3 regions of the Cobetia sp. 5-11-6-3 genome follow, and region 1 is predicted to be linked to each of the others. Evidence: predicted binding sites of a transcription regulator. Region 1 holds the regulator's gene; each other region holds the start of a gene.
The links. The regulator PhoB, encoded in region 1, activates phosphate uptake and scavenging genes when phosphate is short. The targets are predictions, from matches to a motif close to TGTCATANNNNTGTCANA.
Positions count from the first base shown of each region.

Region 1 (10,501 bases):
CAAGCCGCTGCCGTCATTGGAGCAGGCGTTCCTGTCGTTGATCATGTCGCGTCAGGGACAACAGGCCATCCTGCGGGAAGGCTATGTACCGTTGCCGGACGATCAGCTGAACCAGTGGCGTGAACGTCTGGGGCTGGATGAGGGCGAGGGTCTCTGAGTACGCTTGTCATCTCGCTGTCATCTCATGGACATAATCTTGAGGCAGACCCCATCTTTCGCTCGCGGGAGTGATCCCTCCCCGCGCGCTTCTTCTCTTGTGGTGAATATTCATGCCGGCTGCTGCTGAAGCCTCACGAATGCAATCTCGCCGTCTGCGTCGCGATCGCCTGGCAAGCCTGTGGCTGACGGTTGCAGGTCTTGGCGTGATGGCGCTGGTGGTGGTGATGCTCGGCTATCTGATCAGCGTGTCATGGCCGCTGCTCAAACCGCCCGGCACGACGCCGAGCAGCTCGCAGGTACTGGAATCTCGAGCATTGGACACTCGCGCCGCGGACATGGACGAGTGGCGGATCGAGTGGCTGGCCGGCAACCGGTTGCAGCTGATCCAGCACACCGATGACGGTCTGCGTCGATCGAGTTCCCTCCAGGTACCCGAGGGATTGGATCATCGGCAGGCTCACCTCACGCAGAGCCGACAGCAGCTATGGCTGCGCATGCCCGATCGACAAGGTGATCGTCTGTGGCTGGCAAGACTGGCCTCGACCACGCCGCAAGGCAGCTGGCAGCAGCAATGGCTGCCCGGCCCGGCCAGCCTTTCGGCCCTGGAGGGGCAGTTGCTGGTCACGGCAGGGCCGCATGCCTTCACTCAATGGCAGTTGAACGATGCGTCCGCCGGCCAGGTACCTCTGGCCCGCAAGCTGGGCCGGCAGGAGCATGCTGCCCAGCCAATCACCGCCCTGAGTGTCCTGCGCGGCGGCAAGAGCCTGATCCTGGGGGATGCCGGCGGTGGACTGAGTCATTACCTGCTGCCCGCGCATGCCAGTCCGCTGATCAAGGCGGGAGACTTCGACAGTGGCCTGTCGGCCCCGGTGAGAACCATCGCCGCGGCACATCATGGGTTGGGCTTCGCGGCACTCGACGCGGATGGCCGACTCGGGCTGTATCTCGCCACGGCCGAGCGTCGTCGGCAGCTGGTGGACTGGCTGTCACCCGCACAGGTGGCGGCAGGAGTCGAGTTGAGCTTCCTGCAGGAGGATCGTCGTCTGCTGGCACGGCCAACGTCCGTGGCAGGTGGTCTGGGGGCTCTTGAACAGGCCTATGCGGGTCTCGAGATCCGTGATCCGCATCAGGTCGTGGGGCTTGGCGCGATCTTCGGCAAGGTCTGGTATGAGGGGCGTGACGCACCGGCCTGGATCTGGCAGCTGGAGAGCACCGGTGCCCATGAACCCCGCCTGTCGCTGGTACCCATCATGTGGGGGACGCTCAAGGTCGCGCTGGTCGGCCTGCTGTTTGCCGTGCCGTTGGGACTGGGCTGTGCCATCCATGTGGCCTGTTTCATGGCCCCGCGCCAGCGGGCGCGCATCAAGCCGATGCTGGAGATGATGGAGGCCTTGCCCACGGTGGTGATCGGCTTCATCGCGGCGCTGGTGGTCGCGCCCTTCGTCGAGCGTGAATTGATGGCCGTGCTGCTGGGGCTGGTACTGATTCCGCTGGGCACCATGGTGGCCGGTTTCGTGTGGACCCTGTCGCCGCGCGCACTGCGCAGCCTGATGCCGGAAAACATGGCCGCCTTCGGGCTGTTGCCGCTGCTGATGCTGCTGCTGTGGCTGGATGTGACGCTGGCTCATCAACTGGAAGCCTGGTGGTTCGAGGGCGACATCCGTCAATGGCTGTTTGCCCATCACGGCATCGATTACGCCCAGCGCAATACCCTGGTGACCGGTATGGCGCTGGGGCTGGCGGTGATGCCGACACTCTTCACGCTCAGTGAGGATGCGCTGTCCTCAGTCCCTCGCGGACTGGCGGCGGGGTCCGCGGCACTGGGGGCGACACCCTGGCAGAGTCTGCGCCGCGTGATCCTGCCGGCCGCCGCCGTCGGGCTGTTCTCCGCGATGATGATCGGCATGGGGCGCGCCGTGGGCGAGACGATGATCGTGTTGATGGTCGCCGGCAACACGCCGCTGGTGGATGCCAGCCTGTTCGAGGGAGTGCGCTCACTGGCGGCGACCCTGGCGATCGAGTTGCCGGAAGCCGAGGTCGGCAGCAGCCATTACCGCCTGCTGTTCCTTGCCGCGCTGGCCTTGTTCCTCTTCACCTTCGTGGTCAATACGCTGGCGGAAGTGCTGCGCCTGCGCTTCATGCCGCCGCAACGTGGAGGCTGGGGATGAGTCGTCCTGATGCGGTACCGCCGTCCTCGTTGCTCAGACCTCGTGAGCCTGTGACGGCGCGTCTGGCGCGTTACTGGCGTGATGGTGGCCCCTGGGGCTGGCTGAATGCCATGGCGGTCAGTGTCTCGCTGGTACTGGTGCTGGGGCTGATCAGCCTGCTGGTGGTGGGCTCGCTCAGTCACTTCTGGCCTTCACGGCTGGTCGAGGTCGAACTCACCACCCAGCCGGGGCAGAGCGTCACGGCGCTCAAGACCACCCGTGGCGAGCCGGCGGCGGACAACCGTCACCTGCTGGGCGAATTGATGCATGAGGAGCTGCGTCCCTCGGCAGCGGACACCGGTGATCAGCAACGTGAGCGACAGTCGCAGCGCTGGTGGCTGCTGCAGACCTCCTCTCAGGATGGGGCCTCGGCGAGCTGGCAGTGGCTGCCGGATACCCTGATGGAGAATATCCGCTTTCCTCGCCAGGCACTGATGCTGGAAATGCGCGACGGGCGAGTGCTGTATGGCATGGCCAGAGCGCTGAGTGATCCGCTCACCGGTGAGCTGGATCATTCTCCGCAGCTCTCTTCCGACAGTGCGGTCCCGGGGGCACCGACTCCTTCACTGCACCAGAATGCCGAGGCACTGCATGCGCGGTTGGCGGCGCTTGAGGGGCAGCGCCGTCAGCTGGCGGCACTGCGCGCTGACAGCGAGGCCTTGAGTGCGCGCCTGCTGGCCTTGCAGCAGCAACTGTCCGCTCGACAAGGGCCTGTCACGACGCAGGACGAGGCGGATGCCTCCTTGATCGCGGAGCTCGAGACGACACGCGAGGCACTGATCACCCGTGAGGGGCAACTGCTGGCCCTCCGGGGAGCCCTGGACGCCGGCCAGCTGCTGCTCGGGGGCAATGGCGGTCATGAGGGGCGCATCGCGCTGAATGACATCCGTCATGTCTGGCAGCCGAATGCCATGGGCTTTGGCGGACGACTGTTGCTGACGCTGGAGCGCTTTCGCGACTTCGTCTCCGGCTCGCCCAATGAAGGCAGTGGCGGCATCTGGCCCGCCATCTTCGGTACCGTGCTGATGGTGGTGCTGATGGCGATTTTGGTGATGCCCTTCGGCGTGATGGCGGCCCTCTATCTGCACGAGGTCGCGCATCAGGGGCGTCTCACGCGACTGACCCGCATCGCGCTGCGAAATCTCGCCGGCGTGCCTTCCATCGTCTATGGGGTCTTCGGGCTGGGGTTCTTCGTCTACGGGCTGGGGGCCGGCCTGGATGAACTGTTCTTTTCCGAGCGTCTGCCGACCCCCACCTTCGGCACCGGTGGATTGCTGTGGGCATCGCTGACGCTGGCGCTGCTGACGCTGCCGGTGGTGATCGTGGCCACGGAGGAGGGGCTGGCGCGGGTGCCGCATCGCCTGCGCGAAGGCGCGCTGGCACTGGGTGCCACGCGCTTCGAGACTCTCAGGCGCGTGGTGATTCCCGCGGCATCTCCGGCCTTGATGACCGGGCTGATTCTGGCGGTGGCGCGTGCGGCAGGCGAGGTCGCGCCCTTGATGCTGGTCGGCGTGGTCAAGCTGGCACCGGACCTGCCGCTGGATGACAGCTTCCCGTGGCTGCATCTGGATCGCAAGTTCATGCACCTCGGCCATCAGGTCTATGATCTGGCCTTCCAGAGCAGCGATGCCTTCAGCAGTCGCCCGCTGGTCTACGCGACCGCGCTGGTGCTGGTGGTCGTCATCCTGTGCCTCAATCTGAGTGCCATTCGCCTGCGTCACATGCTGGCACAACGTTACAAGGGAGCCACCGAATGAAGCGTGACTCTGCATTTGAGAGCGTCCAGTCGAGCTCGCAGCATCCCGAGGTCGTCAATCCGCAGGACACGTGCCTGGAAACCCGCCACCTGTGCCTCGATTATCAGGCGCAGGTGGGCAAGGAGCGTCACCGGCGGCGTGCGCTTGACGATATCAGCCTGCGCATCGCGCGCAAGCGCGTGACGGCTTTCATCGGTCCCTCGGGATGTGGCAAGTCGAGCCTGCTGCGCACCTTCAATCGCATGACCGATCTCGATGAGCAGTCACGCCTGAGCGGCAAGGTCTGGCTGGAAGGCGAGGACATCCATGCCCGGGGCGTGGATGTCCCCATGCTGCGCCGGCGCGTCGGCATGGTGTTCCAGACGCCCAACCCCTTTCCGATGTCGGTCTACGAGAACGTGGCCTTCGGGCTGAGGCTGGTCGGCGAGAATGACAAGCGCCATCTGGATGACAAGGTCGAATCCTGTCTGCGGGCCGCGGCGCTGTGGGAGGAAGTGAAGGACCGGCTGTTCGACAGCGCGCTGGGGCTTTCCGGTGGCCAGCAGCAGCGCCTGGTGATCGCGCGCACGCTGGCGGTGGAGCCGGAAGTCCTGCTGCTGGATGAGCCAGCCTCGGCGCTGGACCCGATCTCGACGCTCAAGATCGAGGAGCTGATCCGCTCGCTGCGCTCACGCCTGACGTTGGTCATCGTCACCCACAACATGCAGCAGGCAGCGCGTGTCTCGGATGCCACTGCCTTTCTGCATGAAGGGCAGCTGGTGGAATATGCCCCGACCGATCAGCTGTTCACCAACCCGCGTCGTCGCCAGACCGAGGACTACATCACCGGCCGTTTCGGGTGAGATCACCGAAGCGGCACTGCAGGTGGCTGACACGTGTCTCGCGCGGGACGTTGGCGGATGGGCCATCGCGTCGTGGATATTTCAGCGCGGCGCGAGATTCGATTGGTGTCCCGGCGCTCGAGTGAAATATAACTGCAATCAAGAGGCGTCATGCTAGGAGGGAGCCGCCTGCGCCAGACCCTGCTGCAGCGCTTCTACATCAATGCCACATGTCAGAGACCGCCTGCCTCGGCGGATGACTTCCCGGGAGAGGGTAATGGATATCACCAGCGATTCGCACGGCAAGCACATATCCCAGCAGTTCAATCACGAGCTGGATGCGCTGAAGACACACCTGCTGGCCATGGGCGGTCTGGTGGAGAAGCAGCTGCAGGATGCCGTCACGGCCCTGCTGGAGGGTGACAGCGAGACGGCGACACGCGTGCGTGACAATGACAAGGCCGTCAACGACATGCAGCTGAAGATCGATGACGAGTGCACCCGCGTGCTGGCGCGCCGTCAGCCGGCGGCCTCTGACCTGCGTCTGGTGCTGGCCGTGATTCGCGCCACCTCGGATCTGGAGCGTATCGGCGATGAATCCAGCAAGATCGCGCGCAATGCCATCTCGCTGGTCGAGAACGGCCAGAGCCCGCGTGGCATGGTCGAGGTGCGTCACCTCAGTCAGCATGTGCGCAGTATGGTGCGTGACTCGCTGACCGCCTTCGCCCGCTTCGACACGGATCTGGCGCTCAAGGTACTGCGTGAGGACGCCTCGGTGGATCTGGAATACCAGAGCGCGATGCGTTCGCTGATGACCTTCATGATGGAAGACGCGCGCCAGATCACCCCGGTGCTCAACGTGATGTGGATTCTGCGTGCGCTGGAGCGTATCGGGGATCACGCCGACAACCTCGCCGAGTACGTCATCTTCCTGGTCAAGGGCGTGGACGTGCGTCACACCGACACCCATGACCTCCAGCCGCAGGATCTCGACAAGCCCTGACGTGCAGGCCCCTTCCCCGGGGCCTGACGCCTGTCTGCCGATGACGCCCCGCCTCTGTCCCGCCGACGGAGTGCGGGGCGTCTGCCATTCGATGCGCCGACAGCTGCGTGGGGCGGGTGGTAGTGCTAGGGTGTGGCTCCGGCCGCCTGAGGGCAGCCGCCTTTCACGAGATGACGAGGACGTCGCATGATTGATGCCGTATCGGCGCTGGTCCGCGGGACCCGCATGGTCTATACCCCCGGGCTACGCCGTTTCGTGTTCGTACCACTGGCGATCAACCTGGTGCTCTACAGTGCCACGCTGTGGCTGTTGTTCAGCCAGTTCGAGGGCTGGATCGATTACTGGATGCTCAAGGTGCCCAGCTGGCTGGAATGGCTGAGCTGGTTGATCTGGCCGGTGCTGGTGCTGAGTCTGTTGCTGGCGGTGTTCTTCACCTTCAGCCTGGTGACCAATCTGATCGCGGCGCCGTTCTACGGCATTCTGGCCGAGAAGGTTGAGCATCGTCTGGATGGCACCCTGATCGAGGATGAGCGTGGCCTGGTGAAGATCGGGATCGACTCGCTGGGGCGCGAGATGGCCAAGCTGGGTTACTTCATTCCCCGCATGATCGCGCTGTTCATTCTCGGCTTCATTCCGGGCCTGAATCTGCTCTCACCGCTGCTGTGGGGGCTGTTCTCGGCCTGGAGCATGGCGATCCAGTATCTGGACTATCCGATGGACAACCATCAGGTCAGCTTCGGTGACATGAAGCAGCGTCTCAAGGCGCGCTGGTGGCCGTCACTGACCTTCGGTGGTGCCGTGTTCGTGCTGACGCTGGTGCCCTTGGCCAACCTGCTGTTCATTCCCGGGGCCGTGGCGGGTGCCGTCCTGATGTGGCAGAGCCACTACCGACAGCTGCCTGCCCCGCGCCGCTGAGCCAGGCTTTATCGCGAGCGTTGACGAACGCAGATACCACGACGCCCCGCCGTGACCTCATGCAGAGGGCGCGGCGGGGCGTTCGTGTCTACCGTCAGGCAGTCGTCGCGCAGCGGCGTTCCGCCGGGAAATGACAACGGAAGCGTGCGCCCTCGCCGGGCAGGCTGTCGATCTCCAGGCGGCCCTGATGGCGGATCAGCACATGCTTGACGATGGCCAGTCCCAGCCCGGTGCCACCAGTGGCGGTGCTGCGTCCCTTGTCGATGCGATAGAAGCGCTCCGTCAGGCGCGGTAGATGCACGGGATCAATGCCGTCACCGTCATCCTCCACCTCGACCATCACGCCCTCGCTGGTGCTCTGGCAGCGCAGCGTGATGTGGCAGTCTTCCGGCGTGTAACGCACCGCATTGAAGACCAGATTCGAGATCGCGCTTCTCAGCTCCTGCTCCTCACCCATCAGGGCCAGTCCGGGCTCGACCTCCACCGTGATGACATGCCGCTCCTTCGAGAGGCCTTCGGCATCTTCCCGGATACGTGTCAGCAGCTGTGCCATGTCGATGCGACGTCCTTCGCCCGACAGCTCGTCGGTCTCCAGGCGCGACAGGGTCAGCAGATCCTCGACGAGGTGCTGCATGCGGTCGGTCTGACTCTGCATCTGTCCCAGGCCACGCTGCCAGCGCGGGGGCAGGTCATCGGCATAGTCGGAATAGGTCTCGAGGTAGCCGGCCAGTACCGTCAGCGGCGTGCGCAGCTCATGGGAGACATTGGCCACGAAGTCGCGGCGCATTTCCTCGAGACGGTAGAGGCGGGTGACATCACGCACCATCACCAGGCGCTCGTTGTCACCGAACAGGGTGATGGAGATCTGCAGGGTCAGGTTGTCGGAGAGCGGCGATTGCAGGGTCAGCGGCTCACGATAGGCCAGCCGATTGAAGTAATCGATGAACACGGGGTCACGCAGATAGTTGGTGACGTGCTGGCCGCGGTCGTGACTGGCCTTGAGGCCGATCAACTGCTCGGCAGCGCTGTTCCACCACTCCATGTCGCCGTGGTTGTCGAGCATCACCAGGCCATCGCGCATCGCTTCCGAGGATTCCTGGATGCGGTTGAGGATACTGCGCAGTCGCTCCTGTGCCTGACGCTGACCCTTCTGGTAGCGATACAGACGATCGAGCAGATCCCCCCAGACGCCATCGCCGGGCGGCGGCTCTTCATGGGGGTTGGTGATCAGCCAGGTGTAGAGACTCTTGAGGTGCTTGAGATGGACGAACAGGTACAGCGCCAGCCCCAGCGCCAGGCCCCAGCCCAGCAGGCCGAGCAGTCCGCCGACCAGCCCGAAGCCGCCCGCCAGATAGCCCAGCCGCCATAGCTCGTTCGTCCAGTAGCGCATCCGCGTCTCAGGCCTGGGCGCTGAAGCGATAACCGGTACCGCGGACGGTCTGGATCAAGTGCTGATGCCCCTCGCCCAGCGCCTTGCGCAGACGACGAATGTGCACGTCCACGGTGCGCTCCTCGACATAGACATTGCCGCCCCAGACCTGATCCAGCAGCTGGCTGCGGGTGTAGGCGCGCTCCTGATGGGTCATGAAGAACTGCAGCAGGCGGTATTCGGTGGGGCCGACCTCCAGGGAGTTGCCGTGTGCGGTCACGCGGTGGCTGGCGGGGTCGAGCATCAGACCCTCGACTTCCACCGACTCCTCGACGCCCTTGGGCGTGGTGCGGCGCAGCACGGCCTTGAGGCGTGCCACCAGCTCGCGTGGCGAGAAGGGCTTAGTGATGTAATCGTCCGCCCCGGCCTCGAGCCCCTGGATCTTGTTGTCTTCCTCGCCCTTGGCGGTGAGCAGGATGATCGGCAGCTCCGCCGTGGTCTCGTCACGCTTGAGGCGGCGCGCCAGTTCCAGCCCGCTGGTGCCGGGCATCATCCAGTCCAGCAACAGCAGATCGGGCTTTTCATCGACGACGATGGCGTGGGCGTCCTGGGCATTGTCGGCCTCCAGCACGCGGTAATCCGCCATTTCCAGGGCGACGGCGATCATCTCGCGTATCGAGGATTCGTCGTCGACAATCAGTACGGTCTTGGAGCTCATCGCTAGATCCCATGCAGCAGTCGGCGCACGCGCCAGAATGACAAGTCGATGACGATTACAACCTGCTTATATGACAGTGAGATGACAATCGCCAGCTTGGCAGCTTGCCGCCCGGCTTGCCAGCGAGTCCCTCAACTCTATCAAGGCGTGAATGTCACGCCTCGCCGCACGAGGAAGGTCGCTGGCAGACCGGATGAGGACTCGGGCCCGTTGGCCGGAAAGAGGGATCAGGCAGCTGGCCAGGTCGCCAGCGCGATGCCCGCGAAGATCAGCAGGCCGGACCAGTGGTTGTTGAGAAATGCCTGGAAGCAGGGGCCACGCTCCCGCTCGCGAATCAGGCGCTGCTGCCAGACGAAGGTCACGGCCGCCGCGGTCAGCCCCAGCCAGTAGAAGCCGCCCAGCGCCAGGTGCAGGCCGATGCCGATCAACACCGCCAGCATGCCCAGCTGCAGCAGACCGATCATCAACTTGTCGACGCGGCCGAACAGGACGGCGGTGGACTTGATGCCGACCTTGAGGTCGTCATTGCGATCGACCATCGCATAGGCGGTGTCGTAGGCCACCGTCCACATCAGATTGGCCGCGAACAGCCACCAGCCATAGGTCGGCACCTCCTCAAGCGTCGCCGCGAAGGCCATCGGAATCGCCCAGCCGAAGGCGGCACCCAGCACCACCTGCGGCAGATGATGGAAGCGCTTCATGAACGGATAGCTGGCCGCCAGCAGCACGGCGACGATCGACAGCAGCACCGTGGTCAGGTTGGTGAAGCACACCAGCACGAAGGCGGCCGCGACCAGCACACCGAACAGGGTCAGCGCCTCGCGCTCCGTGATGCGTCCTGAGGTCAGCGGGCGATCCCGGGTGCGTTCGACATGCTTGTCCCAGTGGCGATCCGCGTAGTCGTTGATCACGCAGCCGGCGGCACGCATCAGATAGACGCCAGCCACGAAGATCAGCAGCGTATCGCGGTCCGGTAGCCCATCGGCCGCCAGCCACAGGGCCCAGAGGGTCGGCCACATCAGCAGCCAGGTGCCGATGGGGCGGTCCAGACGAGTCAGGGCGAGGTAATCGGCCAGTTTGGACGGGCGGGAAGCGGATGACGCTGACATCAGGACTCCTGATCGAACGGCAGTGGGGAATCAGAGTTCCAGAGCGTGCTGGAACCGAGGGGTGAAACCTTCCTGGACCAGTACCCGGAAGCGACCGTGCGAGAACATCGAGCGGCGCATCCACAGGCTGGCGGTGCGTGCCAGCGGCTGCGTGCTGGCAAGCCTCAGTGGCGCCCGGCTGACATCGATGGCGCTGCGGGTCAGGTCGGGCTGGCGGAACAGCCAATGGCCCAGCGAGCCTTCGCCGAGCGTCGAAAGACGGTGGCCATGGGCCAGGTCCAGCGCCGCCAGCGAGCGCGCGATCACCCAGGGCTCATCGCCATGACACAAGGCCACTTCGCGCCGCCAGACATGGCGTCGTGGCGCGATACCCAGTATCCGCGCCTCATCACGCCGGGCAGGGCCGGTGTCCTGCAGCAGCAGGCGCACGCGCAGCCCCTGAC
Region 1 is NZ_BLWJ01000005.1:90,848-101,348, reverse strand. Features, by position in the region: gene HXS66_RS10170 (PstS family phosphate ABC transporter substrate-binding protein) at 1-157, shown strand, start outside; gene HXS66_RS10165 (ABC transporter permease subunit) at 297-2,327, shown strand; gene pstA (phosphate ABC transporter permease PstA) at 2,324-4,123, shown strand; gene pstB (phosphate ABC transporter ATP-binding protein PstB) at 4,120-4,965, shown strand; gene phoU (phosphate signaling complex protein PhoU) at 5,222-5,947, shown strand; gene cysZ (sulfate transporter CysZ) at 6,134-6,862, shown strand; gene phoR (phosphate regulon sensor histidine kinase PhoR) at 6,957-8,252, opposite strand; gene phoB (phosphate regulon transcriptional regulator PhoB) at 8,260-8,949, opposite strand; gene ubiA (4-hydroxybenzoate octaprenyltransferase) at 9,177-10,058, opposite strand; gene HXS66_RS10125 (chorismate lyase) at 10,089-10,501, opposite strand, start outside.

Region 2 (10,501 bases), on a different contig from region 1:
TCTCACCGGGCGATGAAGTGCTCGGATTTGCCGGGGGTGTCGCGTCTCACCCCGGGGCGCTGGCGGATTACATGATCGCCGATGAGCGTCTGATCACCCGCAAGCCCCGCCGCCTGAGCTTCATGGAAGCCGCGGCATTGCCTGCAGTGTTCATCACCGCCTGGCAGGCGCTGGTGGAACGTGGCCAGCTGGAGGCGGGGCAACGCGTACTGATTCACGGCGGCGCCGGCGGTGTCGGTCATGTCGCACTGCAGATCGCCCGATGCATCGGTGCGGAAGTCGCCACGACCGTCTCCACGGATGACAAGGCGCAGCTGGCACGTGCCTGTGGCGCGGACCACGTCATTCGCTACCGCGAGGAAGCGGTGGCCGACTACGTGGAGCGCCTGACGGCTGGCCAGGGCTTTGATCTGGTCTTCGATTGCGTCGGGGGTGACAACCTGGCCGCCAGCTTCGCCGCCAGCAGGCTGGGCGGGCGCATCGTGACCATCAATGCGCGCACCACGGTAGATCTCTCGCCGCTGCATGCCGGTAGTCGCAGCCTGGAAGTGCTGTCGATCCTGCTGCCGCTCAGCGCCGGCATCGGTCACGAGCAGCAGCGTCAGGCACTGGGCAAGCTGGTGGAACTGGTCGAGGAAGGCGAGTTCAAGGTGCGCCTGGACGAGCGCCAGTTCGACTTCCGTGAAGTCGCCGAGGCACACCGACATCAGGCCTCCGGCAAGGCACTGGGCAAGATCTCCCTGCTGCGCCGCCAGTTCTGGGACGCCACTTGATGACAGCGGTACTGCATGGCGAGCTTGGCCTGCAGCTGCTCAAGCTGCTGATTTCGGTCGCGGTGGTGATCGGCCTGTCGTTGATCGCGGAGCGTCTCTCGACGCGCATGGCCGGGCTGCTGTCCGGCTATCCGCTCGGCACGGCCATCACGCTGGGCTTCATCGGGGTCGAGATTTCCCCCGAATTCGCCGGTGAGAGTGCCATCTACACGCTGGCCGGATTCTCCTCGACCCTCGCCCTGGGGGTCGGCTACTGGCTATGCGGGCGTGCAGAGGGGCTGCGCGGCGTCATCAACGGTACTCTGGGTGGCCTGCTGGGCTGGCTGGCGGCCAGCGTGATCCTGGCGCAGTTCGAGTTCACCCGCGTCAGCGGCGTGATCGTGACGCTGATCGCCATCATGCTGTGCATGCGCCTGTACCGCGACGTACCGGAAACCCGCAGTCGCAAGGCCCCGTTCTCGTGGCCTTCGCTGCTGGCGCGTGCGGGCCTCGCGGCCGGCATCGTGTTCGGCATCACCGCGCTGGCCCATCTGTTGCCACCGTCCTGGGCCGGGCTGGTGGCGGCCTTCCCTGTCACCATGTATCCGCTGTTGATCATTCTGCATCTGACTCAGGGGCCGGCCGCTGTCGCCACCGTGATCAAGCACTACCCGGCGGGCCTTGGCTCGCTGCTGTGCTATTCACTGGTAGTCTCGCTCAGCTACCCGAGCATGGGGGTCGCGGCGGGCACCCTGCTGGGGTTCGTGATCGCGACGGCATGGCTGGGCGTGTTCACGCCGCTGCAACGGCGACTAGCCGCACGGCGTACAGCCAGCGTCTGAGCTTCCTGATAGGCTGAAAAGCCCGCAAGGACGCACAGGAGCGATGACATGTACTTCAAGACGCTGGAGCCGGCCTTCTTCGATACCGATGCCCTCGGACATATCAACAACACGCGCCTGCCGGCCTGGTTCGAGTGGGCGCGCAATGACCTGTTCCGCGTCTTCGTGCCGGATCTCGACCCGCGCAAATGGCCGCTGATCATGGCGCGCATCGAGGTCGATTTTCTCGCCGAGCTGCAATACGGCCAGGATGTCGAGATTCGCACCTGGCTGTCGCGGCTTGGCGGCAGCTCCTTCACCGTGACCCAGGAAGCCTGGCAGCGCGGTATCTGCGGGGCGCGTGGCCACTGCGTGCTGGTGCAGTTCGATCATCACGCCAAGCAATCGCAGCGCATCGAAGGTGAGCTGCGCACGACCCTGCTCTCCCACCTGCACGAACACACTGACAGCGCCGAGCTGGATCTCCCTGCCCTGCGCGAGAAAGCCCGCGCGCTCGGCACGCACAACACGGCGCCCGCCGGGAGCGTACCGGCATGACACCCGCGCTCAAGCTGCTCAAGGGCAAGCCTCACCGTACCCTGGAATATGCCCATGACCCTCGGGCGCCTGCGTATGGCGAAGAGGCTGCCCAGGCGCTGGGGCTTGAGCCGGCACGGGTCTTCAAGACACTCGTCTGTCAGCTGGAAGGCAGCAGTGCCCGCCAGCCGCTGGTGGTCGCCGTGGTGCCCGTCACCGGCACGCTGAACCTCAAGGCACTGGCGCGTGCCTGCCATGCCCGCAAGGCAGCCCTGGCCCCCCACGAGGCCGCCGAGCGCGCCACCGGCTATGTGGTCGGCGGCATCAGTCCACTGGGCCAGAAGAAGCGGCTGCCGCTGTGGGTGGACGACAGCGCCGAGGGGGTGGAGGAGATGTTCATCAGCGGTGGACGCCGAGGACTGGAGATCGGTCTCGCTCCCGCGCTACTGTGTGAACTGGGCAATGGGCAGTTCGCGCCGCTGGCGCGTGAGGACTGAGGTTCTCGCCACCTGTCACCCTGACGCTCCCTGCCGCCACGCCAGCGAGGAGGCCCGATGGGCATTCGCTACAGCAAGTGGATCTATCCGGACATGACCGAGCTGCATGCGCAGGTCGAGGCCTCGCTGGAGCAGTGGTTCGGCGAGCGCTTCGCCGACTACCCGCACATCAGCTTGCCGGGCCTTGACCCCTACGATTATGATGGCTGGTTCAATCGTCTGGCCCCGGAGCTGATGGCGCGCGGCAGTGACTACTGCGAGCGCGAGTGGCATGGCTATGTGCCGAGCCCCCAGCAGCTCAACCAGGCGTTCTTCCGGGCCGTCTCCCGGTCCAACAAGTGTGTGCTGGAGCCTGACTGCAAGCATGGTGATCCTGACCAATCATAGTCCCGACGCGCGTGAGCTCGAGATCATCGAGCGCCAGCTCGGGCGCAAGCCGCGCGGCATCCAGGCCGTGGCCGCCACCGATGGCGAGGGCACCCCGCTGGTGCTGCGCATGCATTCGCTGGTGGATGGCAAGCCCTTCCCGACCCTCTACTGGCTGTGCGACGAACGCCTCAAGATCTCGCTGTCACGCATCGAGGCCGAAGGCGTGATCAAGGAGCTGGAAGAGAGCCTCAAGACCGACGAGGAACTGCTGGCGCGCTATCGTGCCAGTCATGAAGCCTATGTCGCCGAGCGCTGGAGCTTCATGAGCGAGGCCGAGCGCAGCGCCATCGAGTCCCAGGGCTTCGCTGAGCTGATGCGTGAGCGTGGCGTCGGCGGCATCCGCGACTGGAATCAGGTGCGCTGCCTGCACACCCAGTACGCCCAGCACCTCGCCTATGCCGAGGGCAATGCCATCGGGCACTGGGTCGATGCCAACTATGACGTGCTGTCCGAGCTGCCCTGAGCCCTGCCTGCGATCTAGCCGACACTCAGTCCCTCGAGCAGAGGCCGTCGGCCAGGAGGCACAAGACGAAGAAGCCCGCCAATTGGCGGGCTTCTTGCGTCGTGCAGGGGGCGTTTCGGCTTACAGCGAGTGCGCGAACACCAAGGCGATGCACAGCGGGCAGATCAGGCGCACGTACCACGGCCAGATCTTCCAGAACAGGCTGGACTCGATGTCCGGCGCCCCGCTCTGGATCTCCTTGAGCAGCGCATGGCGCGACATTGCCCAGCCGACCAGCAGACACATCACCAGCGCGACCAGTGGCTGGCTGTACTGGGTGGTCAACATGATCACCAGACCGAACAGCGCCCCGAAGTTGGCGGCGATGGTCAGACTGATGGCCATGATGGCGGCCCCGACGGCCAGGGTGGCGGCACGCCGTCCCAGCCAGCCACGCTCGACCACGAAGGATACCGGCACTTCCAGCATCGAGATGGAGGAGGTGATGCCCGCCACGCTCATCAGCGCGAAGAACGCCACCATCAAGACGTCTCCCGCGCCACCCATCTGACCGAACAGCGCCGGCAACGTATCGAACAGCAGCGTGTCGGAGCTCTTGAGCAGGCCGTCGGCATCGAAGATCTCGACGCCCAGATGACGCGCGGCATACATGGCCGGAATCACCAGCAGGCCGGCCAGGAAGGCGATGCCGACGTCGATCAGCGTCACCAGCACGCCGAGACGCGGCAGGTTCTGCTCCGGCCCCAGATAGGAGCCATAGATCAGCATTGCCCCCACGCCGAGCGACAGCGAGAAGAATGCCTGGCCCATCGCGCTCAGCATCAGGTCAGCATCGAAGATGCGATCCCACTGCGGGGTGAGATAGACACTCAGGCCTTCATCGGCGCCCGGCAGGGTCAGCACGTAGCCAATCAATCCCACCAGCAGGGCCAGCAGCAGCGGCATCAGACGTGTGGACCATTTCTCGATCCCGCCGCGCACGCCACCGACCACGATCGCCATGGTCAGGGCGAGGAAGACCGCCGTCAGCGAGACATTGCGCGTGAAGTCGAAGGTGGTCAGCCAGCTGGCGGCGGACGACATGCCCAGCGCCTCGCTGACCGGCGCGGCGGTATAGCCCAGCAACCAGCCCGCGACGATGGCGTAGAAGGCCAGGATCAGGCTGGCGGTCAGCATGCCCGCCCAGCCCGCCAGCGCGCCGAAGCGCTTGGTGATGCCGCGCCCCAGACTCATGCTGGTGACGATATTGGCCTGACCATGCCGCCCGATGACCAGCTCGGCCATCAACGCCGGCCACGCCAGCAGGAAGGCCAGCACCAGATACATCACCACGAAGGCCCCGCCTCCGTTGTTGGCGGTCTGGGACGGGAAGCCCCAGACGTTGCCAAGCCCTACTGCCGAACCAGCGGCGGCCATCAAGAAGCCCAGCCGACTGGCGAAGCGTCCGCGCACCTGCGCCATCTGTCTCTCCTGCCTTGTTGTCCCGCGCCCGCCGTCAGGACGTCGCGTCATGTTGGAGTGCACCCCGATGAAAAGGCTCATGGGCGTCAGCGCCCGCCAGCCGTCGCCTGCGGGGGCGGCAAGGGTAGCAGAGCAGGCCCGTGAATGCAGGTACCACGCCGAGCATGCTCTCTCACTCTGCAAGGCAAGGTTGCGCCAAGGCGTCATGGCCCCGCCGCACAACTCGGGTAGGATGGAGACCACGACATTCTGGCGTGGCACTCGACCTTGCGTGCCACAACACACCTTCAGGAGAGCAACATGCATCGCATCTGTGTCTATCTGGGTTCCCGCGAGGGGGCCTCCCCGCATCACCGCCAGCAGGCCGAGGCACTGGGGACCGCGATTGCCGAACGTGGCTGGGGACTGGTCTATGGAGGAGCACGTGCCGGACTGATGGGCGCTTTGGCAGATGCCGCGCTGGCCGCAGGCGGAGAGGTGGTCGGCGTGATCCCGCAGGCGCTGGTGCGCAACGAGAAGGCACACACCGGGCTGACTCGGCTGATCGAAGTGGCGGACATGCATGAGCGCAAGGCCCAGATGGCCGCGCTGGCGGATGGTTTCGTGACCCTGCCGGGCGGGATCGGCACTCTGGAGGAGCTGTTCGAGACCTGGACCTGGCAATACCTGCGCTTTCACGCCAAGCCGATCGCCGTCCTCGACAGTGACGGCTTCTACGCGCCGCTGCTGGAATTTCTGGATCGCACCGTCGAGGCGGGCTTCCTCGACGCGGATACCCGCGCCCGCCTGATCAGCGAACGCGAGATCACTCCCCTGCTGGACCGCCTGGCCCCCTCGTCAGGCGAGCAGGCCTGACGGCAAGCAGCATGGGTCAGGCCTCCGTGACGGGGTGTCGTGCACCGGCCTGATCGCGACAGGCCGGCTCCCCGAGATAGCGGCTGCGCTTGCTGGCGGTGATGCGTCGGATATCGACCATCACCAGCCCATCGATGCAGTAGCCGAAATCGGCATCGACACTGAAGTCGAGGAAGCGAGTGCCGCCGGGCTCGGTGACCTCGGCGTACTGCTTGTAGAGGGTCGGCACCGTCACGCCCATCGCGTCCAGCTGGGCGCGCAGGCGACGGAAATCGCCCTCGGCATCCTGACCATCGAACAGACGCTCCGCCTCATGGGCGGCACTGCCCGGTGCACTCTGCGCGACCGGTGCCCGTGCACGCGCCAGCCCCTCCTCATCCCCGTAGTAGTGGCGGTAATAGCTGACGATCAACGCCCGAGCAGCCTCCGGGTAGCTGTTGGAGAGCGTGACCGGGCCGAACAGCCAGCGGATCTCGGGGTGACGGCGCAGATAGGCACCCAGCCCCTGCCACAGGTAATCGAGACTGCGGCGCCCCCAATAGCGCGGCTGCACGAAACTGCGCCCCAGCTCCAGGCCCTCCTGCATATGCGCGAACATCTCCGGCGTGAAGCGGAACAGGGTCGGACTGTAGAGCCCCTTCTCGCCATGCGCCGCCATGATCTTGCCCACCTCACCGATGCGATAGGCCCCGGCGATCTCGAGATCGGCGTCATCCCACAGCACCAGATGACGGTAATGCGCGTCGTAACGGTCGATGTCACGACGCTCTCCCGTCCCTTCGCCGACGCGGCGGAAGCTCAACTCGCGCAGCCGACCGATCTCGCGCATCACGCTGGAACCGGGAAAGGCATCGAACAGGTAGATCTTCTTGCCGTCGCGGGTCTCACCCAGCAGCTCACACGGCGTCAGTTCCTCACGCAGCGCCTGGCGCTCCTCCGGATGACCGATGGCCTTCTCGGTCACGAACAGCCCGCGCTTGCCGCGTCCGATGCGATAGAGATGCTTGCGCAGCAGGCGTGTCTTGGCATTGGTGCTCAGGGCATCACTGTCGAGACGCGCCAGCGGAATCAGTTCCCCGATGCGCAGCTTGAGCTGACGTTCGCGCTGGCGAAACATCTCGTGGGCCAGCAGCGGCGTGCCGAGGCCACGGTTGATCGATGACAGGGTATAGAAGAGCGTCGAGTTGCGACCACTGACGTGAATCGGCAGTACCGGCGCGTTGGTCTTGCGCGCGAAATGCAGGAAACCCGACAGCCACTTGCCGTCACGCGGCCCGGTCGGTCCTGCACGCGAGACCTCTCCGGCCGGGAAGATGATCACGGCCTCTTCATTCATCAGTGCCTCGCAGATCTGGGTGCTGCTTCTGCGATACCCGCGGCGACTGAGGTTGTCCAGCGGCAGCAGCAAGGGCGCCAGCGGCTCGACCTTCATCAGGATGTCGTTGGCGACGATCTTCACGTCACGCCGCACCTCCCCGACCAGCTTGAGCAACGCGAGCCCATCCAGCGAGCCCAGCGGGTGGTTGGCGACGATCACCACTCGCCCGTAGGCAGGGATGTTCTCGCGCTCCCGCGAGGAGACGGAGTAGGCGAAGGAGAAGTGATCGAGCACACGGTCGATGAAGTCGAAACCGCGCAGACCGGCATGCTCGGCGAGGAAGGCATTGATCTCGCTCTCGTGAACCAGACGCCGCAGCAGCGCCAGCGCCGGGCGACGAATCAGAGGGTGGCGCCTGGCAAAGGCGGGATACTTGGCGGCGATGACACGGGCGGTATCGATCATGCTCACTCCTTTGCGCAACGCGGTGCGTCACTCGCAGTCTGAAACAGAGGCTTGATATCACGTCAGAATCGCGCCACTTCATGACAGGTGCGTCACAGTCCCCGTACAGTGAGATGACAGACATCCGTCTGAGGACGGAGCGATCACAGCAAGGCAGCCACGATTGCCAAGCCAAGGAGATAGCGAATGTATGCGATAGCCGTCGAGAACGAGGCGCTGGTCTGGCAGGAAACCGAGGCCCCTTCAGGTATCGCCTCGGACGAGGTGCGTATCCAGGTGGCCTGGGCCGGCGTCAACCGCGCGGATCTGATGCAGCGCGCCGGGCAGTATCCGCCCCCGGCCGGGGAAAGCGAGATTCTCGGTCTCGAGGTCAGCGGCACCATCCTCGAGGTGGGCAGACACGTGGAACGCTTCCAGGTGGGGGACCCGGTCTGCGCCCTGCTGGCAGGCGGAGGCTATGCCGAAGAGGTGGTGGTCAATGCCCTGCAGGTACTGCCGGTGCCGGAGGGCTACGGCCTGCGTGAGGCGGCCGCCCTGCCGGAGATGTTCGCCACCGCCTGGCTGAACCTGTTCATCGAGGGCAACCTCAAGCACAAGGAACGCGTCCTGCTGCACGCCGGGGCCAGCGGTATCGGCACCACTGCCATCCAGCTGTGCGGCCTGTTCGGCCACCCCTGCTTCGTGACCGTCGGCAGTCAGGATAAGCTGGACACCTGCCTGCGGCTGGGGGCCGATGCCGGCTGGAATCGCCACGATGGCAGTTTCGTCGATGCCGTGAACGAATGGGGCGGCGCCGACATGATTCTCGACCCGGTCGGCGGCGGCTACCTGTCAGGCAATCAGCAGGTCCTGAATCAGGATGGCCGCATGGTATTGATCGGCCTGATGGGCGGACGCATGGACGAGCTGGATCTGGGGCGCATGCTGATGAAGCGCCAGCGGTTGATCGGCTCGACCCTGCGTTCCCGTTCGCCCAAGGGCAAGGGCATGGTGCTGGATGCACTCTATGTCCACGTCTGGCCACGCCTGGCGCGAGGCGAGATACGTCCGCATATCGACAAGAGCTGGCCGATCCAGGACGCCGAGGCTGCGCATGCCTATGTGCAGGACAACGCCAGCACCGGCAAGGTGCTGCTGGCGGTAAGCGGGGCCTGAGTCCGTCGTCGACTGGCAGAACGCAAGAAGGCAGCCCGATGGGCTGCCTTCTGCAGGGGCTTTCACGCCGGTCATCTTTCGCCGGGCTGAACGCTCAGTCGTTGCGCTCGATGGCCTGGGCCTTCTGCCAGGTCAGTTGCAGCAGACGGGCATCATCTCCAGCGCGATGGCGCTGGATGCCGCCTTCGGCGATCACGGCTTCCTTGAGCTCGGCCCAGCGATTCAGCTGCTCCTCATCCAGCAGCCGGCGCAGCGCTTCCAGCCGGAAGTGCGGCAGCATGCCGGCATGATGGAACAGCAACGACAACCAGGTATTGTCGTAGCCCCAGCTGTCGCTGTACGCGATGCGTGTCTCGCTCAGCTCATCATTGATCCACTGCGCCACTTCCCGCACCGGGCGGCCTTCACGTGCCAATCGGGCGCGTGAAATGCCATGCAACAGCTCAGCCTTGGGGTCCCAGTGCACCCACTCTTCCAGCGGCTGGATGAGGAAGGCACAGCTGCTGCCATCGGTACGCGCCAGACCGATCTCGATCGGGTAGCTGCCGCGGCCAAAGCCGGAGGCTTCAATATCGAGCAGAATAGGCAGCGTCACACGCGTCTCCCACGGTATCTCAGGCAGCCAAGGACCAGGCAAGAAGGGGTTGAATGTCTTCAGGTTACGGGAATTGCCCCCCGTTTGGCGAGTCCTGCTCATCCGGTTGACATCAGAAGAGACGGAGACGACAGCGCCCTCACGAGGAGGGCGCTGTCAGAGGAGGCGATCGACGACGGCAGCAGCCGTCGGATTGACTCAGTGGAGGGCGGCGTCGTCACCGCTGCGTGCATGCGCTTCCCAGTGCTCCGCCTTGTGCGGGCAGACCGCCAGCCCCAGCGAGCCTTCACGATAGGCACGTGCCAGGCGCTGCGCGGCAAGCGCATGATGACGCTCTGCCGCACGTGCATACCAGGTCACGGCCTTGGCCGGGTCACTCTGGTATTGCGCGCAGCCATGCTCGTAGATGCACCCTGCCTGGTACTGGGCATGGATGTCACCCGCCTGTGCCGCCTTGACGACGAAACGGGCACCCTTGGCCTTTTCCTGCGCCGAACTGCCGCGCTGGAACAGCATGTGGCCGTACAATGACAGCGCACCGGTATGACCGGCCTTGGCGCAGTGATTGAACAGACGCATGGTCAGACGATGCTTCTGCTGAGAGCCGGAAAGCCAGGAGGCGTGGAACAGACGCTCCGCCAGGCGGTATTTCAGTCCGGTCATCAGGGTTGAGGCCTGCGGCATGACGAGTAACCTTGAAACAGATAAGAGGGATGACGCCGTATCTGGCCCTTTCCTGAGCCTGCGACGCTGTTCTCCTTGCCAACGCTGTCAGTTTGCCCATGCGGGCGGCCTCGCGAGGCTGCTCCCCTGACAACGGGGCGCCAAGCATACTCGCGCAATCAGGGGGACTCAAGCCCGCCTTGTGGGTTTTTGTTACGCTGCTAATATGTGCGCCGTCCCACGAGTGAAACCGCCGCCGTACCTGCCCTGACACACGCAGGCGACGCACGCTCGCCTTACCCGCTTTTGCCAACCACCCGACAGGGGAATCCTGCATGCAACGTAGAGCTCTAGGCCGCACCGGCATTGACGTGAGTCTGCTGTGCCTTGGCACCATGACCTTTGGTGAGCAGAACAGCGAAGCCGATGCCCACCAGCAGCTGGATCGTGCGCTCGATGCCGGCATCGACTTCATCGATACCGCCGAGAT
Region 2 is NZ_BLWJ01000013.1:5,711-16,211, reverse strand. Features, by position in the region: gene HXS66_RS16760 (zinc-binding dehydrogenase) at 1-773, shown strand, start outside; gene HXS66_RS16755 (hypothetical protein) at 773-1,594, shown strand; partial or broken gene HXS66_RS16750 (acyl-CoA thioesterase) at 1,643-2,032, shown strand; gene HXS66_RS16745 (aminoacyl-tRNA deacylase) at 2,128-2,607, shown strand; gene HXS66_RS16740 (hypothetical protein) at 2,665-2,994, shown strand; gene HXS66_RS16735 (DUF501 domain-containing protein) at 2,972-3,499, shown strand; gene HXS66_RS16730 (sodium-dependent transporter) at 3,620-4,960, opposite strand; gene HXS66_RS16725 (TIGR00730 family Rossman fold protein) at 5,261-5,815, shown strand; gene HXS66_RS16720 (lysophospholipid acyltransferase family protein) at 5,832-7,598, opposite strand; gene HXS66_RS16715 (NAD(P)H-quinone oxidoreductase) at 7,785-8,753, shown strand; gene HXS66_RS16710 (hypothetical protein) at 8,848-9,348, opposite strand; gene HXS66_RS16705 (tetratricopeptide repeat protein) at 9,547-10,032, opposite strand; gene HXS66_RS16700 (NADP(H)-dependent aldo-keto reductase) at 10,347-10,501, shown strand, end outside.
Region 2: HXS66_RS16715 (NAD(P)H-quinone oxidoreductase) is a predicted target of PhoB. The motif match lies at 7,678-7,695, and genes of this name have one in related genera.

Region 3 (10,501 bases), on a different contig from region 1:
AGCAGGTAGCGAATGCCAGATAGGGTGGTGGCTGGGCAGTGAGCGAAGGCTTGCATGGTGATTCCGATCATCCTCGTGAGCAGTGGGCCACAGGGGCGGGGGCTGAGTGATTCATTGGCGGTACATCACCTGCAGTGAGTGAGCCTCCGCCTCGGTCAACGCCATCTGGTGCTCGCTGGCGTGTGGGGGGCTGTCGGTGATCAGCAGATCGATATCGGTGAGCGGGCCGATCCGGCACATGGCGGCACGCCCCCACTTGCTGGCATCGGTGACCAGGATGCGGCGTCTGGCATGCCTGAGCAGGGCGCGACTGACGGCGGCCTCTTCAGGGTCGAAATCCAGCAGCCCCTCAGCATCCAGCCCGCCACATCCCAGCACGGCGATGTCCACCTGATGCCGGGTGAAGAAGGCCACGGTGGCGCTGCCGACCACATCGAGATCCCGAGGGCGAAGCTGGCCCTCGGCAAGCTGCACGCTGACATCCGGGTGGCTGGAAAGCGCTTGTGCCACCTGCAGGTTGTTGGTGATCACGCGCAGGCCGCGCCGGGCTATCAGTGCCTCGGCGACAGCCACCACGCTGGTGCCGATTCCCAGTGCCAGCGAGGCGCCATCGGGTATCTCGGCGACGACCTGGGCCGCCATGGCCTGCTTGGCCGGTCTCGCCAGCATGCTGCGCTGGGTGTGGCCCAGATTGTGTCCACCCAGCGGACGTTCGATGCCGCCATGACGCCGTCGCGCCAGTCCGAGATCACACAGCACGCCGAGATCGCGGCGTATGGTCTGCGGTGTGACCTCGAAGTCCACGGCCAGCGGCTCGACGCTCAACTGGCCGTCCCGCGCCAGGCGCTCGAGAATGCGCAGCTGGCGCGGGCTCAATGTCTCCAGTGACTGGCTCATGGCGATCTCACGACAAGGTGCGTTCGGTACAGGGAGACTGCGCAAGGTCCTGCTCGGAGAAGATACCGGGGTCATCGCTGATGACGGCACTGACCCCCCAGGCCCAGCGAGGGGAGAAGGCCGCGGCATCGTTGGGCGTGTAGCAGAGCAGCTTGCGCTGGGTGGCCGTGACGCGACTCGCCGCGACACGTGTCAGTGCACGCCAGTCCGCATGTACGGTGACTGCCTTCACGTCCTCGGCCAATGCCTCCCAGTCGTCAGGAATGGCGTCGTAGAGCAGCCCGATCAGCACCTTGCCGTCACGTTCCCGGCTCATGCGCAGGGCTTGCGGGTCGAATGACGAGAGAATCAGCCGCCCGACGGGCAGCGCCCCGACCGCCATGGGCACGACTTTCTCGACCAGTGCTCGAGTGTCGTGCCCCGGACTCAGCTTGAGCTCGAGATTGAGCCCCATGCCCAGCGAGTCGATCAATGCCAGGGCTTCCTCGAGTGTCGCCATGCGTTCCCCGGCAAAGCGGGCACTGAACCAGCTGCCCACATCCAGCGCCCGGGCCGCTGCCAGATCCAGGTTTCTCAGCCGCCCACGCCCATCGGAGCAACGATTGACGCTGGCATCGTGCCAGATGACAGGAGTGCCATCCTTGAGCAGCTGGACATCCAGCTCCACCCATTGGTGGCCGGCCTCGTGGGCGGCGCGAATGGCGCTGAGCGTGTTTTCCGGCGCATAGGCGGACAACCCGCGGTGAGCGATGGCCATTGGCAATGCAAGCGATGTGCCGTGGGAGAAAGATGATGACATCGATGAACCTCGTTGGTGGATGGTGTCAGGCTCGACGCGTCAGGACGAGCACCCGGCGTGTCCTTGTTACCATCCGATGATGACGCTACGGGGGCAATCACTTTTGTGTGCATGTGCCTTTCGCGACAGGTTCCGCTCCAGGTCCTGCTGCAGGTTTCGCTGTGGCGGCTCGTGCGCAGGCCAGGTGCTCCATCACTCGTGAGTTGTCAGGCGCTTGCCATCCGCACCGAACAGATGCGCGCGTGCAGGCGGAATGGCCAGGCGCAGGCATTGCTCCTCGGCGACGGCATGCTCGCCGTCCAGTCTCACCACCAGCGGCTCCGCCTGGCCGTCCAGTCGGCAGTACGCCAGGGTGTCCGCGCCCAGTGGCTCGACCAGCTCGATGCGGGCCACAAGCTCCGCGGCACCCGGTGGCAGCGGGCTGTCCGGCTGCAGAACCTCGAGATGTTCCGGGCGGATGCCCAACGTCAGTGCGGCGTCCATGGGAGTCGCCTCGTGTTCCCTGGCCGCCGGTCGCAATGCCAGGCGCGCGCCGCAGGGCAGCGAGAGGCCTGCCTCCGTACGGGTGGCGCTCAGGAAGTTCATGGCTGGCGAGCCGATGAAGCCGGCGACGAACTGGCTGGCGGGTCGGTCATAGAGCGCCATCGGCGTGCCGAATTGTTCGACGTGGCCGCCATTCATCACCACCAGGCGGTCTGCCAGGGTCATGGCCTCGGTCTGGTCATGGGTGACATAGACGGAGGTGACCTTGAGGCGCTTCTGCAGGCGGCGGATCTCGAGGCGCATCTGCACGCGCAGCTTGGCATCGAGATTCGAGAGCGGCTCATCGAACAGGAAGACCTGCGGCTTGCGCACGATGGCGCGCCCCATGGCGACGCGCTGACGCTGGCCGCCGGAGAGCTGCTTGGGACGACGGTCGAGCAGCTCGGTCAGGCCCAGCAGTTCGGCGGCCTCGCTGACGCGATGCTGGATCTCGTCCTTGGGCGTGTGACGGTTCCTGAGGCCGTAGGCCATGTTGTCGAACACACTCATGTGCGGGTAGAGCGCATAGTTCTGGAACACCATCGCGATATCGCGCTCGGCGGGCTCCAGGTCATTGACGCGCTTGCCGTTGATCTCCAGATCGCCTTCGGAGATATCCTCGAGCCCCGCCAGGGTGCGCAGCAGAGTGGATTTGCCGCACCCGGAAGGGCCGACGATGACGATCAGCTCGCCCTCACCGAACTCCAGGTCGATGCCGTGCAGGGCCTGGTAGCCATTGGGGTACTGCTTCTTGAGCTGCTTGAGTGTCAGTGTTGCCATGAGATGAATATCCAAAGCGGTGCCGTGACAGGCGTGAGAGCGGCCCATCACGGCGGAACGGAATCAGGTGGCCGGGCGCAAGGCGTCAGGTAAAAGGGGCGCGAATCACGAGGTGCCGGGGCGAGAGGAGGTCACTTCTCGCTGTCCACCAGCCCCTTGATGAAGTAACGCTGCATGAACAGGATCACCAGCACCGGCGGCCCCATGGCCAGCAGCGTGGTGGCGGTGACGTCCTGCCACGGCACCAGGCCGTCACCGGTGGTCAGCATGCGCTTGAGGCTGACGACGATGGTCAGGTAGTCGGCATCGGTGGTGATCAGCAGCGGCCACAGGTACTGATTCCAGCCGTAGATGAACATGATCACGAACAGTGCCGCGATGTTGGTCTTCGACAGCGGCAGCAGAATGTCCTTGAGGAAGCGCCACGGCCCGGCGCCATCGATGCGTGCCGCCTCGACCAGTTCCGCCGGGATGGTCAGATAGAACTGGCGCAGCAGGAAGGTCGCGGTAGCGCTGGCGATCAGCGGCAGGATCAGGCCTGCATAGCTGTCCAACATGTTGAGGTCGGCCACCACCTTGAAGGTCGGCAGGATGCGCACCTCCACCGGCAACATCAGGGTGATGAAGATCAGCCAGAAGCACAGCTTGCGGAAGCGGAACTCGAAGAACACGATCGCATAGGCCGCCAGTACCGAGATGATGATCTTGCCGATGGCGATGCCCAGTGCCATCAGCATCGAATTGAACAGCAAGGTCATCACGTCGGCGCCGAGACTGCTGACGGGGTCTTCCAGCAGGTGGCGGTAGTTGTCGAATCCTGCCTCGCCTATCCAGACGGGGGCGACGTTGGAGTAAAGATCGCCCATCTCGTGGGTGCTGGCGCTGAAGGCGATCCACACCGGCAGGAAGAACAGCGCGCAGCCGACGATCAAGAGCGCATGGCTTGCGATATCAAGCCCGGGACGGTTGTAGCGCATCAGTACTGCACCTTCTTCTCGACATACTTGAACTGGATCAGCGTCAGCACGCCGACGATGACCATCAACAACACCGACTGGGCGGCACTCGACCCCAGATCCTGACCGACGAAACCGTCTTCATACACCTTGTAGACCAGGGTGCGCGTCGAGCCGCCCGGACCACCCGAGGTGGTGGCATCGATGGTGCCGAAGGTCTCGAAGAAGGCGTAGACCACGTTCATCACCAGCAGAAAGAAACTGGTCGGGGAGAGCAGCGGGAAGGTGATGGTCCAGAAACGTCGCCAGGGGCCGGCGCGATCCATGGCGGCCGCTTCCAGCAGGCTCTTGGGGATGGCCTGGAGACCTGCGAGGAAGAACACGAAGTTGTAGCTCATCTGTTTCCAGATCGAGGCCAGTACCACCAGCAGCATGGCCTGATTGCCGTTGAGGTTGTGATTCCAGTCGATGCCGATGGCGGACAGCAGTTCCGGCAGGATGCCGAGCGTCGGGTCGAACAGGAACAGCCACAGGACGCCGGCCACGGCAGGCGCGACGGCATAGGGCCAGATGAGGAAGGTCTTGTAGGTGCTGGCGCCACGCAGCACGCGGTCTGCCAGCACGGCCAGCCCAAGGGCGAGTGCCATGGCGCCGAAGGCGACGGCAAACGAGAAGTAGACCGTCGTCCACAGGGTCTCCAGATATTCCGCTTCGCCGAGGACCGCGAGGAAGTTGGCAAGTCCGGCAAATTCACGTGAAAGCCCGAAGGCATCCTCGATATAGAAAGCCTGTTCGATGGCCTGGAGGGCCGGCCAGAAGAAGAACACGCCGACGATGATCAGCTGGGGGGCCAGCAGGATCCACGGCGTGAAGGGATGTCGATTGAAATGGGCCATGCAGCAGAGGTCTCGCAAGGAAGAGGGACTGATCACGTCAGTCGTGTGCGCATGGTCGGCGCGGATTCGGCCGACCATGCGCCATCAAGCCGGGAGAGAAGGGAAAGGGCACCGGTATCGGGTGCGCTTTCCGCTCTCTGGCATCCAGGCATGGTGGGCCGCCCAGGCGGCCCACCATGGTGTGGCGGTGTTCAGCCGTTGGCGCGCTCGAACTTCTCCAGCAGTTTGTTGCCGCGCTCGACAGCCTGATCGAGACCGTCCTGCACGCTTTCCTTGCCAGCGAAGATCTTCTCGAGCTCTTCGTTGATCACGTCACGTATCTGCACCATGTTGCCCAGACGCAGGCCCTTGGAGTTCTCGGTCGGGGTCACGGAGGTCATCTGGGTGATGGCGACGTCAGTGCCCGGATTCTCGGCGTAGAAGCCCTGCTCACGTGTCAGCTCTGCCGCGGCGGTGGTGATCGGCAGGTAGCCGGTGAACTGGTGCCAGTCGGCCTGGACTTCGGGCCTGGAGAGGTACTGGAAGAACTTGGCGACGCCCTGGTATTCCTCATCGCTGTGGCCGGACAGCACCCACAGTGACGCGCCGCCGATGATGGAGTTCTGCGGCGTCTCGATCGCGTCGCTGTCGTAGGGCAGCGGTGCCACGCCGAACTCGAAGCCCTTGGCGCTTTCCTTGACGCCGGCATAGCTGGCGGAGGAGCCCATCATCATCGCGCACTCACCGGAGTAGAACTTCGGCGCCGCGTCATCGAAGCGACCGCCGAACACGAAGCGCTTGTCGGCCTGCCAGTCATCGAGGCGCTGGATGTGGTCGACCACGGCGGTCTTGTTGAATTCAAGGCGGGTATCGGTGCCGGCGAAGCCATTGGCCTGGCTGGCGAAGGGCACGTCATTGCGTGCCGAGAAGTTCTCCAGCATCACCCAGGACGGCCAGGTGGTCGTCAGGCCACAGCTGCCCGCGCCGGAATCGACGACCTTCTTGAGGGCATCACCCAGCTCCTGCCAGGTGGCCGGCACGGATTCGACACCGGCCTTGGCCAGCATGTCCTTGTTGTAATAGGTGACCGGGGTGGAGGAGTTGAACGGCATCGACAGCATCTTGCCTTCGGTGTCGGTGTAGTAGCCAGTGACGGAAGACAGGTAGGCCTTCGGATCGAAACTCGCGCCTTCTGACGGTGCATAGTCCGCCATCAGCTGATGGACCGGCATGATGGCACCCTTGGCGCTCATCATGGTGGCGGTGCCGACCTCGAAGATCTGCACGATGTCCGGGCCCTTGCCGGCCCGGAAGGCGGCAATGGCGGACGTCATGGTCTCGGAGTAGTTGCCCTTGAAGACCGGCTTGACGACGAATTCATCCTGACTTGCATTGAAGTCGGCCGCGATCTCGTCGACCTTCTTGCCAAGTCCGCCCCCCATGGCGTGCCACCACTCGACTTCGGTGGCGGCCAGGGCACTGGCGGAAGCGGTCGCGAAACCGACTGCCAGCGCGAGGCTGGCAAGATGACGGGTGCCACGGGTGTTGAGCATTGCGTGATGGGTAGGGCGGCGCATGGTCGAGCTCCTGAGAGGGTCCCTGGTCAGCCTTGTGGGAGTCGCGCAGGCTGACTGCTGTCGATCGATGGCGAACGATCAAGCGAACATTTTTTTTGTTCTTATGATGATCGTCCGAAAAGCGTAGACGACTCTAGAAGGCTTTCGTTACAACTTTATGACGGTTGGATGTTCATGTGCGGGTAACTACCGTCGGCCCTGCACGGGGCGCGGTGGATCAGGCGATCATCCGGCGAGTGTGCTAGTCTTGCGCGCTGAAAATGCCTGTGGCGGAGAATGCGATGAAAGTGGTGGAAGTGAGTGCCGGTGCCCGGCGCGATGCGTGTCTGGCGATGCTGTGTGCCGAAGTGCATGGCCGCGAGGGGGGGCTGGATGCGCTGGTGAGCTATGCCGGTGTCCGAGGTGTCTGGTTCGAGAACGAGACCGCTCGCCTGTTCGCGCTGGTGGACGATGCCGAGCGCATCCACTCCGCCGCCCTGTTGGTGCTCGACGAGAATGCGCGCGGGCTGAATCTTGCCCTGTGGGCGACGCCGCCGGTCCATCGTGGCCATGACCACGGCATCGCGCTGGTGTCACAGCTGGCGGATCACGGTCGTCTGCAGGTGCGTCTCACCGACGGCTCGCTGGTCAGCGTGCTGCGTCGCGCCGGGATCAACGACTGGCTGGAGGCCGAGGCCGAAGGCGATCGCCCGCGTGAGCTGGTCGGCATGAATCCGGCGGCGCGTGTCGGCACTCTCGCGGCGCTGGACGAGCCGCTGCGTCTGGATCGCGAGCGTATCAAGCGCACCTTCAAGGCGCGCCCGAAGGACTTCGAGACCTACAAGAATGCCTTCGTGCGTGATCTCGAGCACTTCGCGCGTCATATCTGAGATCGAGATGACGCGAAGCATGGCGCCTCCTGCCAATAAAAAGGCCCCGCTCACTGAGCGGGGCCTTTTTGGTTCTGCGATCAGCGATCAGGTCTTGCATCGCTCACGCGGGCGTCGGCCGGTGATCAGGCGGCGTCCTGCTGTGGGTTGGAGGCTGTGCCGTCACTCGCCATCGGCTTGCGCACGAAGGCGTCGAAATCGAAGTGGTCGACGGTCAGCATGTCGAGTACCTCGGCTTCGAAGACGCGCATGAAGTCGCCATCCTCAGCGGACAGGATACCGGCCTCGACCGCCGCTTCGATGCGCGCTTCCGGTGACAGGGCGTCGGCCGGGATCTCGCCCTTGTGGTAGGCCTTGGCCAGCGTCTTGTAGATCGGCTCCGCACGCGGGTAATCCTTGAGCAGCGCGTTGTAGCGGGCGAGAGCATTGTCCTTCTGGCCTTCGTCCTGAGCGTCCCAGGTGTTGTCGGTCAGCTTGGTACGCAGTGCACTGTCGGTGGAGACGGCACGTGCGATCTCGCGGGTCAGGCTGTCCCTGGGCATGGCGAACTGACGACCACGCGGCAGCGTGACGACGCGCAATGTCGTGGCCAGGGCACGGTTGGGCAGGTTGGCGAGCAGTTCGTCGAGTGCCTTCTCGGTGCGATGCAGCAACCATTGCATGCTGTAGTGGAACAGCGCTTCCTCGTGCTCACAGGCGTCCGATTCGTGCCACTGCTTGAGCGTCAGGGACGCCAGGTAGAGGTTGGAGAGCACGTCACCCAGACGAGCCGACAGCATCTCGCGTGCCTTGAGGCTGGAGCCGAGGCTGGCCATGGCCGCATCGGCGGACAGCGAGAAGGCGGCGCTGAAGCGGTTGATGTGGTTGGCATAGGGCGTGGCGACGGCGTCGAAGCCGGTGGTCTTGCCGCCGATGCCGAAGCTCTGGCTGAAGGCGCGGGCCGCGTTGCCGAAGATGAGGCCTGCATGGCGGAAGAAGGCCTTGTCGAAGGCGTTCAGGTCATCGGCATCCTTGGCGGCCAGCTCTTCCAGCACGTACGGATGGCAGCGGATGGCCCCCTGACCGAAGATCATCAGGTTGCGGGTCATGATGTTGGCGCCTTCCACCGTGATCGAGACCGGGGTGCCGGCATATGCCACGCCGATGTAGTTGCGCGGGCCGAGCGTCACGCCGCGTCCGCCGTGGATATCCATGCCATCAGTCAGCAGCGTGCGGGCCATCTCGGTCAGCTGACTCTTGAGGATGGCGGAGGGCACGGCCGGCTTGTGGCCGTTGTCGATCATGTTGGCGGTATGCAGTACGGCGGCCTGGCTGATGTAGTTCATCGCGGCCATGCGAGCCAGCGGCTCCTGCACGCCTTCCATCTCGGCCACCGGCAGGTTGAACTGGCGGCGAATGCGCGCGAAACCGGCGCTCCAGCCCAGTGCGTAGCGAGAGATGCCCGCGGAGCCGGACGGCAGGGTGATGCAGCGACCCACCGACAGACACTCGACCAGCATCTTCCAGCCCTGGCCGGCCATCTGCTCGCCACCGATCAGATAGCTGAGCGGGATGAAGACGTCCTTGCCGAAGATCGGGCCATTCATGAACGGCGCGCCGATCGGGTGATGGCGACGGCCGATGTCCATGCCGTCGGTATCACGCGGAATCAGGGCGCAGGTGATGCCGATGTCTTCCACGTCCCCCAGCAGGTGCTCGGGGTCGAACATGCGGAAGGCCAGGCCGACCACGGTGGCGACCGGCGCCAGGGTGATCCAGCGCTTCTCGAAGTTGAGGCGGATACCGACGACTTCCTCGCCGTCATGCATGCCGCGACACACGATACCGGTGTCCGGAATGGAGGTCGCGTCACTGCCGGCACGCGGGCCGGTCAGGCCGAAGCAGGGGATCTCGCGGCCATCCGCCAGGCGCGGCAGGTAATAATCCTTCTGTTCCTCGCTGCCGTACTTGAGCAGCAGCTCACCCGGGCCGAGGGAGTTGGGCACGCCGACGGTGACCATCAGCGTCTCGTTGACCGCCAGCTTCTGCAGTACCAGTGACTGCGCCTTGGCCGAGAAGCCGAGGCCGCCGTACTGCTTGGGAATGATCATGCCGAAGAACTTCTCGCGCTTGAGAAATTCCCACAGTTCCTCGGGAAGATCCGCACGCTCGCGAGCGATTTCCCAGCTGTTGGTCATGCCACAGGCGATGGAGCACTGCGTATCGATGAAGGCCTGCTCCTCGCTGGAGATGCCCTCATTGCGCTGTGCGGTCAGGGTGTCCCATTGCGGCTTGCCGGAGAACAATTCGGCGTCCCAGAACACGGTACCGGCTTCCAGGGCTACCTTCTCGGTCGCCGAGACCTTGGGCGACACCTTCTTGAACATCGCGAACAGCCGCGGGCTGAGCCACTTGGTGCGCAGCGCCGGCAGGCCGCAGACGGCGACCAGTGCCGCGCCGATCAACAGCAGGACACCAAGCACCGGGGTGTCGATGCCCAAGCCGATGAGGCCGGTGACCGCCAGCACGCCGATGGCGGCCAGTGCACCGGATTCACGTGCCATGACGGTCAGCAGACCGGCAAGGGCGACGAGGATGAGGATGAGCTGCGTCATGGCAGGATCTCCAGGTTGCGTTGCGGGAGCTCTAGCGAATGGCCTTCCACTTCAGCATAGCAGCCATGCGTTTAGAACAGTTGTTTGAATTATTGTCAGCCTATCCCAACTCGACTCACTCCGCCAGTCCACCCAAGGTCGAAGGTATGAAAGGTGAAGCGATGGAAGAGGCGTCGCGGGGAAAGCAATGGTGGCTGTGCAAGGCGTATGGGCAGCGAAAGGGGCCTTGGATACAGGGAGAGGCACTGGCCCCGGTCGGGACGTCATCGGAGCTGCTGATGCCATGAGACGGGATGAGGCGGTGCGGGCGGGATGAAGCGATGCGGGCGGGGAGAAACGGGGAGGTGGGCTGCCACGACGGAAGTGATGGCCAGGAAGCGAGACATGCCAGACATAAAAAAGGCCCCGCAGTGCGGGGCCTCGAACGATCGATGGTGCTTCCATGCCTGCCGTCAGCATAACGGAGGCTTACGTTGATCGCGCGGGATCAGCCGTTGATCGGCGCGGAATCGATCTGGCGCTTGGCGGGCTGCTTGGCCGGTGTGCCCGGCTCGACCACGAAGTAGTCGGCGTCGGACGGTGGCAGCGGAGCACGGCCCCGAATCTTGTCGGCCATCTTCTCCGCCAGCATG
Region 3 is NZ_BLWJ01000001.1:862,049-872,549, reverse strand. Features, by position in the region: gene HXS66_RS03670 (HAD-IIB family hydrolase) at 1-56, opposite strand, end outside; gene HXS66_RS03665 (DeoR/GlpR family DNA-binding transcription regulator) at 112-897, opposite strand; gene HXS66_RS03660 (glycerophosphoryl diester phosphodiesterase) at 905-1,696, opposite strand; gene HXS66_RS03655 (sn-glycerol-3-phosphate import ATP-binding protein UgpC) at 1,889-2,998, opposite strand; gene ugpE (sn-glycerol-3-phosphate ABC transporter permease UgpE) at 3,130-3,975, opposite strand; gene ugpA (sn-glycerol-3-phosphate ABC transporter permease UgpA) at 3,975-4,850, opposite strand; gene ugpB (sn-glycerol-3-phosphate ABC transporter substrate-binding protein UgpB) at 5,042-6,406, opposite strand; gene HXS66_RS03635 (hypothetical protein) at 6,688-7,275, shown strand; gene HXS66_RS03630 (acyl-CoA dehydrogenase) at 7,401-9,869, opposite strand; gene HXS66_RS03625 (hypothetical protein) at 9,908-10,156, shown strand; gene betA (choline dehydrogenase) at 10,357-10,501, opposite strand, start outside.
Region 3: ugpB (sn-glycerol-3-phosphate ABC transporter substrate-binding protein UgpB) is a predicted target of PhoB. The motif match lies at 6,552-6,569, and genes of this name have one in related genera.